DNA from 3 places in the Marinomonas rhizomae genome. Region 1 is predicted to be linked to each of the others. Evidence: riboswitches for the same ligand, from Rfam matches in the RefSeq annotation. Region 1 holds a riboswitch; each other region holds the start of a gene.
What was found. A riboswitch is a leader RNA that binds a small molecule or an ion and turns the genes downstream of it on or off. The one in region 1 is predicted to bind thiamine pyrophosphate.
Positions count from the first base shown of each region.

Region 2: linked by a shared signal. The riboswitch ahead of thiD (bifunctional hydroxymethylpyrimidine kinase/phosphomethylpyrimidine kinase) and the one ahead of thiC (phosphomethylpyrimidine synthase ThiC) in region 1 are both predicted to bind thiamine pyrophosphate.
Region 3: linked by a shared signal. The riboswitch ahead of thiB (thiamine ABC transporter substrate binding subunit) and the one ahead of thiC (phosphomethylpyrimidine synthase ThiC) in region 1 are both predicted to bind thiamine pyrophosphate.

Region 1 covers NZ_CP073343.1:2,326,469-2,329,746, forward strand. The annotation lists gene thiC (phosphomethylpyrimidine synthase ThiC) at 1-1,336, opposite strand, end outside; TPP riboswitch at 1,518-1,622, opposite strand; gene rsmI (16S rRNA (cytidine(1402)-2'-O)-methyltransferase) at 1,699-2,559, opposite strand; gene KDW99_RS11045 (penicillin-binding protein activator) at 2,673-3,278, shown strand, end outside.
Region 2 covers NZ_CP073343.1:4,050,436-4,053,713, forward strand. The annotation lists gene KDW99_RS18980 (ABC transporter ATP-binding protein) at 1-491, opposite strand, end outside; gene thiD (bifunctional hydroxymethylpyrimidine kinase/phosphomethylpyrimidine kinase) at 481-1,353, opposite strand; TPP riboswitch at 1,451-1,549, opposite strand; gene KDW99_RS18990 (flavodoxin family protein) at 1,694-2,296, opposite strand; gene KDW99_RS18995 (DoxX family protein) at 2,364-2,720, opposite strand; gene KDW99_RS19000 (aldo/keto reductase) at 2,737-3,278, opposite strand, start outside.
Region 3 covers NZ_CP073343.1:3,337,853-3,341,130, reverse strand. The annotation lists gene msbA (lipid A export permease/ATP-binding protein MsbA) at 1-104, shown strand, start outside; gene KDW99_RS15775 (3-deoxy-D-manno-octulosonic acid transferase) at 107-1,333, shown strand; TPP riboswitch at 1,356-1,475, shown strand; gene thiB (thiamine ABC transporter substrate binding subunit) at 1,555-2,568, shown strand; gene thiP (thiamine/thiamine pyrophosphate ABC transporter permease) at 2,580-3,278, shown strand, end outside.

The DNA.
Region 1 (3,278 bases):
CTTCGATCATCACTTGCACATCGTACTCCCAAGCGACTTTTGTCAACTCGCCCAAGGTGCGAAGTTCCGACATTTGTGCTTCGTCATTGGCATCCATGATAGACCCCGGACGCAAGCCATCACCAAGCGACAAGGCCACATCGTATTGCGCGCACAACTCACAAATCTCGCGGAAGCGCTCGTACAAGAAGCTTTCTGTATGGTGCGCCAAACACCATTTCGCCATGATAGAACCACCGCGAGACACGATGCCCGTCAGGCGTTTCGCCGTCATGGGCACATAGCGCAGCAAAACGCCGGCATGAATAGTAAAGTAATCCACGCCCTGCTCCGCTTGCTCGATCAAGGTATCTCGAAACACGTCCCAGTTAAGATTTTCGGCCACGCCATCGACTTTTTCCAAAGCTTGATAAATAGGTACGGTGCCAATTGGCACGGGCGAGTTACGCAAGATCCATTCACGCGTTTCATGAATGTTTTTACCGGTCGATAGATCCATTACAGTGTCTGCGCCCCAACGAGTTGACCACACCAGTTTTTCTACTTCTTCTTCAATGGAAGACGTCACGGCAGAGTTACCAATGTTGGCGTTCACCTTCACTAAAAAATTACGACCAATGATCATGGGCTCAGATTCTGGATGATTAATGTTGTTTGGAATGATGGCGCGACCTCTTGCCACTTCATCACGAACAAACTCTGGCGTAATGCGTGTTTGTAGATTCGCCCCAAAGCTTTGACCTGGGTGCTGCTTCAATAATAATTCGCTCTTGATTGCATCAATATTTTGATTTTCACGTAAAGCGATGTATTCCATTTCTGGCGTAACAATACCTTGTCGAGCGTAATGCATTTGCGTCACACACTTGCCTTGGCGCGCTTTGCGTACTTTAGGTAACTCTTTAAAACGCAATTCATCCAGAGCCGAGTTTTCTAAACGTGATTGCGCAAATTCTGACGACACACTGGGCAACACCTCGGAGTCATTGCGCTTGTCGATCCAAGAAGCACGCATTGGCGCCAAACCACGATACACATCGATATTTTCGTGCGGATCCGCATATGGACCAGAACAATCATAAACATAGATGGCTTCATTGGGTTCGAAAGTCAGGTTATCTGGATCAGAACCAATCGGTGTATCGGTTAAGTTGATCTTACGCATAGGAACGCGAATCGAATCGTCTGATCCGCTCAAATATATGCGCTCAGACGCTGGAAAAGGCTTGGCTTGTAATGATTCGATAAAAGACTTGGCGGCTTGGCGCGTTTCTTCTCGAGTCTGTTTTTTAGACAATTTGCTTGGTTTTTTTTGAGGTTTATTCGTAGTCGACATAGCACTTCCCTTATTTAAAAAATGGAGAATTGCTTGTCTGGGGTGCTGTTTTACAGGCAAACGCACTACTGGCGTTAATTTGCAAAACATGAACCCTGAATTTTATTAGGAAAGGATGCTGTAGACATATGACCGCATCGATTCCATAAAAATCAGGAGTTCATTCGATGCAGAAAAGAAAAATAGAGACTTTCTTGTTTCCTACGCGGGTATTAGCCCGATCAGGTTCTGCGGATCCCGCATTTAATTATGCGATCTCAGCCAAATGGCACTCCGACAAGTAGGGCTGAGTATACCCAGTCTTATCGGAATGTAAACACCCACATTTTCAGCAAGTGTTTGAGGAACCAATCAACGAAAAACTACTCGGCTTGCATTTCCAGCGCCATTTTATAGAGGTAATTTTTCTTCTCACCCGTTAATTTCGCCGCCATAACTGCCGCTTGCTTAACCGGTAAATCTTCTAGCAAAATCGTCAGAATACGCTTCGCTTCTAATTCGGCTTCATTACCGCTCTCTTGCGTAAAACTCAGCATAACGACAAACTCACCACGCATTTGGTTGGCATCTGCATCGAACTTGGCAAGTATTTCAGAGGCCGTTCCGGATAAAAATGTCTCAAATGTTTTCGTTACTTCCCGTGCTAAAACCAGCTGAGCATCCTCACCATAGACTTTTTGTACATCCGCAATGGAGTCATAAACTCGGTGAGTAGATTCATAAAAAACCACGGTGCCAGTTTGCTTCTTCCAAGATTCAAACAAGTCACAACGACCTTTGGATTTAGCAGGAACAAAGCCAGCAAAAAAGAACTGATCGGTAGGCAAACCAGAAGCACACAATGCTGAAATCAACGCGCAAGCACCAGGGATCGGCACGACTTTATGACCTTGCTCTCGTAATGCATGCACCACATGATAGCCAGGATCTGAAATAAGTGGCGTACCCGCATCAGAGACTAGGGCAACATTTTTGCCTTCCTCTAGTAAGCTGGCAACGTAGTTAGCTTTATCTTTTTCATTGTGATCGTGAATTGAAAATAGCTTCGCTTCAATCGCAAAATGATTGAGCAAGCGGCGAGTGTGTCGAGTGTCTTCTGCGGCTATATAGTCTACATCGCGTAAAGTTTGCTCTGCTCTCTTACTGAAATCATCTAGATTGCCAATTGGAGTGGCAACTATGTACAGCGACCCTCTCGCATCATCAGAACTATGTGGTACCATGTTGCCTCTTTTATTTGTCATTTTATAAGCTTATGAGCCTAATTAATTACCGCATCATATCATTAACTCTTTGTACTTTTCTGCTAAGCGCCTGTAATTCCATGAATTTAAATATGGAGCAGCCACAAAACAGGGTCCAAGCAAAAAATAGCGGTTCACAAGAAAGAACTTTGCCGCCTAGTATTTATCACCCAAAAAAAACAACCGATGTTTCCAAAGCGCTGGCCGATGCTTACCTCTCTGCCAAAAATCTGTATGAGCAAGGTGAGTTTCAACAGGCCATTGATATTTTAGAAGACAAGCTTTTAACAACGCCTTCTTCTATTCAATTTGAAGCCTATTTATTAGCTGCTTTGTCTGCGTCTTACTTGGATGATTCAATTGAATCTAAAAGCTATCTAGAGCAAGCAAATCAGCTTATTGCTGCGCGCCATCCGGACAATCAAAATAAACTTAAAGAAACAAGAGCATCCATCCTTGAACATTTTGGAAATTGGCTAGAAGTCGTCGACCTTCGCATGGATTTAACCTACAACCTTCCCCTTAACGAAGGCGAAGAAAATCAAGCAAAATTATGGATGGCGATCCAAAACCTGACTCAAAATGAAGTGGACGAATTATTTCAGCAGCAAAAACCTCTACTTAATGGCTGGCTGACAATAAGCAGCATATTAAGAAATCAAACCCTGTCCATTGAACAGCAACTTCAGATGTTCAAA
Region 2 (3,278 bases), 1.7 Mb from region 1:
TCTTGCATTAAAGTACGAGCAAGCGCCACCCGTTGACGCATACCACCGGACAGTTGGGCGGGAGTCATATAGGCATTATCTGCAAGGCCGACTTGCTCAAGCAAAATCAGTGCGCGCTGCTTATCGTGTTCTTTGTTAGGAGCGGCATTGGCAAAGCGTGAGCTTAAACACACGTTGTCCAACACATTTAGCCAGGGAAGGAGCAAATCTTGCTGTGCCATATACGCAATATGGTCATGCAATACTATATTCTCAGCAGATACGTTATTGCCACTAACCGCAATCTCACCTTGCCATTCCACTTGATCGTCTAGTAGACCAGCAAGATAACGCAATATCGTCGTTTTACCGCTGCCACTACGACCCAGCAGCACCGTCCACTGATTCGCCGGAATGGTCATATTCATCCCTGCTAGCGTTGGTACCGGAGTGCCTTTGTATTGAAGGCCCCCATGACGAATCTTTATGCCGATGATGGCTTTAGCGCACATCTTGATGGCCTGCAAAGAAGTGATGAACTGGGCCGTGGCCTTGACCGATATCTAACTCATCCGCATGGGCAATCGCGCCGGTAATATACTGTTTACCTAACTGAACGGATTGCTGCAGGCTATTGCCCTGAGCAAGGTAAGAGGCAATCGCAGAAGACAGTGTGCAGCCTGTTCCATGGGTATTTTTTGTGACTAGCCGTTTAGCGCTTAATAGCTCAAAGCCATCTTGTGTGATCAAAAGGTCGTTACTGTTTTCGTCCGCCTCTAAATGCCCTCCTTTTAGCAAAACCGCCTTAGCGCCCAATGCACGTAAATCCGCCATCATATCGTTCATTTCGACTTCAGATTGAGGCACGGCATGACCGGTTAGCGCGGCCGCTTCAGGTAGGTTGGGTGTAACAATGTCAGCAAGAGGGAGTAATGTCTCTTTTAACGCGGATATTGCCGAGTGCTTTAGCAATAAATCACCGCTAGTAGCCACCATCACAGGATCAATCACGATATATTTCGGCTCGTATTGGCGTAATTTAGCGGCCACGACCTTGATGATACTGACATCAGCCAGCATGCCTATTTTCACCGCAACAATATTAAGATCAGTAAAAACGGCGTCTAGTTGACTCGCGACATGGTCAAGCGGAATCGGATAAATAGCCGAAACGCCTAGCGTATTTTGTGAAGTAATCGCGGTAATGACAGAACAGGCAAAGCTACCCGTGGCGGACATAGCCTTAATATCCGCTTGAATACCCGCACCGCCGCCACTGTCTGACCCTGCAATGGTAAGCACAATAGGAATATTTTTTGACGCGGTTTGATTCGTTTTTTGCTGTTTAAGGTGTTGCTGTGTAGATGGTGCCATTATCGTTCCTATTAAAGACGTATAGGAACTGACTTTGGCCATTCTGGAGGGATCAAAGATCGGACTCGCATAAGATAGCCGTAATTGCTCGGCTAAAGGCAAAGTGCAAATAGTTCCCTACGCCAGTGCTAACTGAATCAGGTTCTGCGGGTCTCTTTCGATCTCAGCCAATGCATTGGCCCCCCGACTATTTCACAGAAAGGATAACAGGACATTCAGGTGAAAGGTATTCTTTTTTAAACAGCCGACACATACAAAAACGGCCCTCTTTACACTAAAGAGGGCCGTTTGATTTCAGAAGTAATGTACCGTAACAAGGATTTACAACAGCCACATAACGCTATGAAATTTCTCGCAAACTAAGCTCTGTCTCAAACGAATAAAATTTCGCACTTAGACCTGCAACACGTACCCCATAAAGGCGCGCGGTATCGAGATCCCCTTGCGACATTTCTTCAGGTCCAGCATCGGCAGCAACTTGTGCCATTGGACCAAGAAATGACCCCATTCGGTTGATATCATCACGCTGTGACGCTTTTGTATTAGAAGACTTCATTCCCATACCGACCCAAATACCTCTATGCTGAGCCGCAAATAAAGTGAAGTATTGCAGAGTCGATAGCTTGTCACCATTGATACTAGAGCTGTTGGTAAAACCGCCGAACACTTTGTTTTTCCATTGATCTTCGAACCACGGCTTTGATGATGCATCAGCAAACTTCTTGAACTGCCAACTTGGCCCGCCCATATAGGTTGGAGATCCTAAAATCACAAAGTGCGCTTTGCTAATATCAGACCACGCTGTTTCGCTTAACTCACCATTTGCATCAATCGGTAGCAGTTTGGCGTTCGCTCCATCCGCAACAGCTTCTGCCACTCGTCGAGTATGGCCATAACCAGAATGATAGATAACTACCCCTTTCAACTCTGAAGAAAAACTCATAACACACCTCTTAATTTGATTGATAAAACTTGCCCTAAAGACAAAACAAAAAACGCCCGGCTTTTCATCACAGAGCACAACGCAAAGGCTTTTGCCTAAATTGAAATAACAGAACTACCAAAACCAACAATGGAAAAATGACATGCAGCCACTGCTGATATAGTACGAGCGTAATAAGCGCCCCCACTAAAACCAAACCACCTAAAGCAAGACCAGCCTGCCGCAATTTAAGCGACGACTTGGTTTGCCAATAAGCACTTAAAAGCTCAAGTGCCGCGGTGATGTAATGGAAACCATCGGGGTAACCCCAACGGCTGTAGTCTTCAAGCAAGGGAGCAGGAGGAAACACATTCAACAATCCCGCAAAGACAAAAAAAGCGACCAACAACCAAGTCATAAAAAATTGGTAAGAAAACAGTTTCATCTGACTACTCTCCTAGCTATCGCAATGTTGGCGTAGTTTGCTTACCGGACGGCATGCGAGTAGGCGCGGTACGTTCAAGCATCCAGCCAGGATATTCCGGAACCAGACGACTAACAGAGTCCAGAATAGTTAGATCTTGCTGATCTAACTGGATCTCTACTGCTGCAAGGTTCTGCTCTATTTGATCGAGGCGTTTTGCTCCTGTAATCACAGACGTTACAAAAGGCTTACTCAATACATAAGCAAGTGCCACGGCAGCAATAGAAGCATCATGTTTTGCTGCAATCGGTCGCATAGCATCAACACACGCCCAAACTTTGTCCCTATCCACAGGAGGAAAGTCAAAATTGGCACGCCGCCCTTCGCCTTTTGAGTCTGGCGAAAATTTTCCTGATAGCAGCCCGCCAGCCAAAGGAGACCAAGCCAGTAATCCCATCTTTTCTTCCATTAACATGGGAGCCATTTCACGCTCTAAATCTCTCCCAGCCAAAGAAAAATAGCCTTGCACCGTTTCAAATCGCGCAAAGCCTTCTCGCTCAGCAATGCCCTGTGCTTTCG
Region 3 (3,278 bases), 1.0 Mb from region 1:
ACCATGGAGAGATTATCGAGCAAGGCTCGCATAGTGAGTTACTGGCGTTAGATGGCGCTTATGCGCAGCTTCACAATCAGCAATTCAGTGAGACTCCAGCTTAACTATGTGGCTATACCGTTCTTTATTGGTGTTATTAACGCCGGTTATTTTATCGAAAATACGGCGTTTTAAGAAAACCTATAAACATTATCGTGCAAAAGAAGCCTTTGGCTTTTGGTCTTCTGTTGAAGCGGATTTATGGATTCATTGTGCGTCTGTGGGGGAGGTACTGGCCGTTCGTCCTTTGGTGCTTCAGTGGCGTGAAAAGTATCCTACGCAAAAATTGTTAATTACTACAATGACACCAACGGGTGCAGAGCAAGTGGTTAAAACCTTCCCTTTTGCTGAGCATCGATATTTGCCAATGGACTGGCGCTCAAGTGTTAAAAGGGCGCTGAAAAAGCTGACTTGCAAACATTTATTGATTGTTGAAACTGAGCTTTGGCCAAACTTGTTGCAACTCGCTAAGTATAAAGGTCTGCGTGTTGAAGTTGTGAACGCACGCCTTAGTGATCGTTCTTTTCTACGTTATAAAAAGTTTTCGACTATTTCTAAGTCTTTGTTTGCCTTGCCTGACTGCTTTCTGGCTCATGCCCAAGCTGATGCTGTGCGCTTTGAAGAGTTGGGAGCGAAGAAAGTATTGGTGACAGGAAGTATCAAATTTGATCTTGCTGTCCCCCCTGAAGTATTCCAAGCCAATTGGCGTGGGCAATTAGGGGCTCGTTTTATCTGGGTGGGAGGCAGTACTCACCGAGGTGAGGATGAAATGCTCTTGCGTATTCATAAGGTGCTCTTACAGAAGTACCCTGATGCGTTATTGATACTGGTTCCTCGTCATCCCGAACGTTTTGAAGCCGTGCAAAGTTTGGCAAAACAGTATTTTGATCGAGTTGCGCTTCGCACTCAAACATCTCTCGATCAATGGACTAACTTCGAAGTGGTGGTCGGAGATTCTATGGGGGAGTTGATGCATTATTATCAAGCATCTGACTTGGCGTTTGTTGGTGGTAGCTTAATTAAGCGCGGTGGACATAACCCTATTGAGCCGGCTTTACTTGGTAAAGCTATTTTGGTTGGACCATATACCTTTAACTTTTTAGATATTACCGAACAGCTTTTACAGGTAAATGGCGCGATTCGTTGCCAAGACGAGGCGCAATTAGAGAAAGTTGTCATTGATCTAGCGGGGCAGTCGTCTCAGCGCTTCCGTCTTGGACAAGCTGCATTGCGTTTCGCAGAAAAAAACCAAGGAGCTGTTACTAGAGTGCTTGCCGAAATAGACTTCCGTTGATCGACTCTTTACAATGAGCGCTCATTATCTCATGGGGTGTTTTAGCATTTAATAAATGTTAAAGCTGAGAAGCGGATTGACCGCTAACCCACCGAACCTGATCCAGATCATGCTGGCGTAGGAATCGAGATAGCAAGTTGAGCTACCAACATGTGTAGTGGCTCAAATATCATTCTTGCCATTTCCCCTGTACGCCGCTCACTTATTTTAGGAGCGACACTTTGAAACCCTTTTCTTTATCCTCTCTTTTTTCTGCGGCTGCCGTTAGTCTTAGTGTGGTTATTTCGCCTGTAACATTGGCGACTGACACTCTAAATGTTTATACCTATGATTCGTTTGCATCTGACTGGGGGCCTGGTCCTAAGATAAAAGCTAATTTTGAGAAAGAGTGCGGCTGTAAAGTAAATTTTGTTGCGTTGGATTCTTCGGTTGGTATCTTGTCTCGTGTGCAGCTGGAAGGTAAATCGTCACAAGCAGATGTGCTTTTGGGACTAGATCTCAATCTAATGGAAGCAGCAAAGCAAACAGGCTTATTAATGGATCATAATGTTGATACTTCTGCCGTGACGATTGCTGGTGGCTGGTCTAATAAGACCTTTGTGCCATTTGATCAAGGTCATTTCGCCTTTGTTTACAACTCTGAAACGCTTGCAAACCCACCAAGGAGTTTGAAAGACGTAGTAGATAACCAAGATTTACGAGTGATTTATCAGGACCCTCGTACTAGTACACCGGGGCTTGGTTTATTGCTATGGATGAAATCTGTTTATGGGGACAATGCTGCAGATGCCTGGGAGCGCCTGTCTTCTCATACAGTAACGGTCACGAAAGGCTGGTCCGATGCATACGGTTTATTCTTGAAAGGCGAGGCGGATGTAGTGTTGAGTTACACGACTTCTCCTGCTTACCACATTGTTGCCGAAGGTGAGAATAAGTATAAAGCTGCAACTGCTAGTGAAGGGCTTTACCCACAAATTGAAGTGGCCGCTATGATGAAAGATGCACCTCATCCCGCGTTGGCTAAGCGTTTTATGCAGTTTATTCTACAGCCAGGATTTCAATCGACTGTCGCTACGGGGAACTGGATGTTGCCAGTGGTTAAGCTTGATGAGAAATTGCCAGCGGCTTTTGATAGTGCTTTAAAGCCTACAAACAATTTGGTCTTGCCAGCAAAAGACGTCGCGCAGTATCGAAAAGCGTGGATTAATGAGTGGTTAAATGCCACGACTCGATAATAGGCGTTAAGTTGCTTTCTTTTCGAGCTGTAAAAGGGTTGTGGCCAGCGCTATTGGGCGTTGGTTTTTTCCTGTTAATGGGGGCTGCCAGTTTGGCGGCTCTTTTGCGTTATAGTGAATTATCCTCCTGGTATGGTTACCTGCAGCAGCCTTATCTTTGGCGAGTTGTGCGCTTTTCCTTATGGCAAGCCTTGCTAAGTAGCGGTATTAGTTTGCTTATTGCTATTCCTGTTGCTTCTTGCCTTATTCATCGCCGGTTTTATGGGCGTGCCGCTTTACTTCAATTGTTTTCCGTCTCCATGGTGGTGCCAACCATTGTGGCTATTTTAGGATTGGTGGTTGTTTATGGACGAACTGGATGGTTGAACCAGTTGTTTGGGGTGCAAATTCCCTTATATGGTTTGGTGGGGATTTTATTAGCCCACGTGTTTTTTAATATGCCATTGGCGGTACGTCTTTTGTTGCAAGGGTATGACTTGATACCTTCAGGGCAGTGGCGCCAGGCTTCGCAGCTAGGGTTCTCTCGGTGGTCGGCTTTTCGCTGGATTGAATGGCACTATATTAAAAAGGTTCTGCCTGGTGCCTTTGTGTTAATTTTTATGTTGTGTTTTTCGAGCTTTGCTGTAGTGCTAAGCTTAGGCGGAGGGCCAAAATTTAGTACTTTGGAGGTTGCTATTTACCAAGCACTTAGGTTTGATTTTGATCTTGAT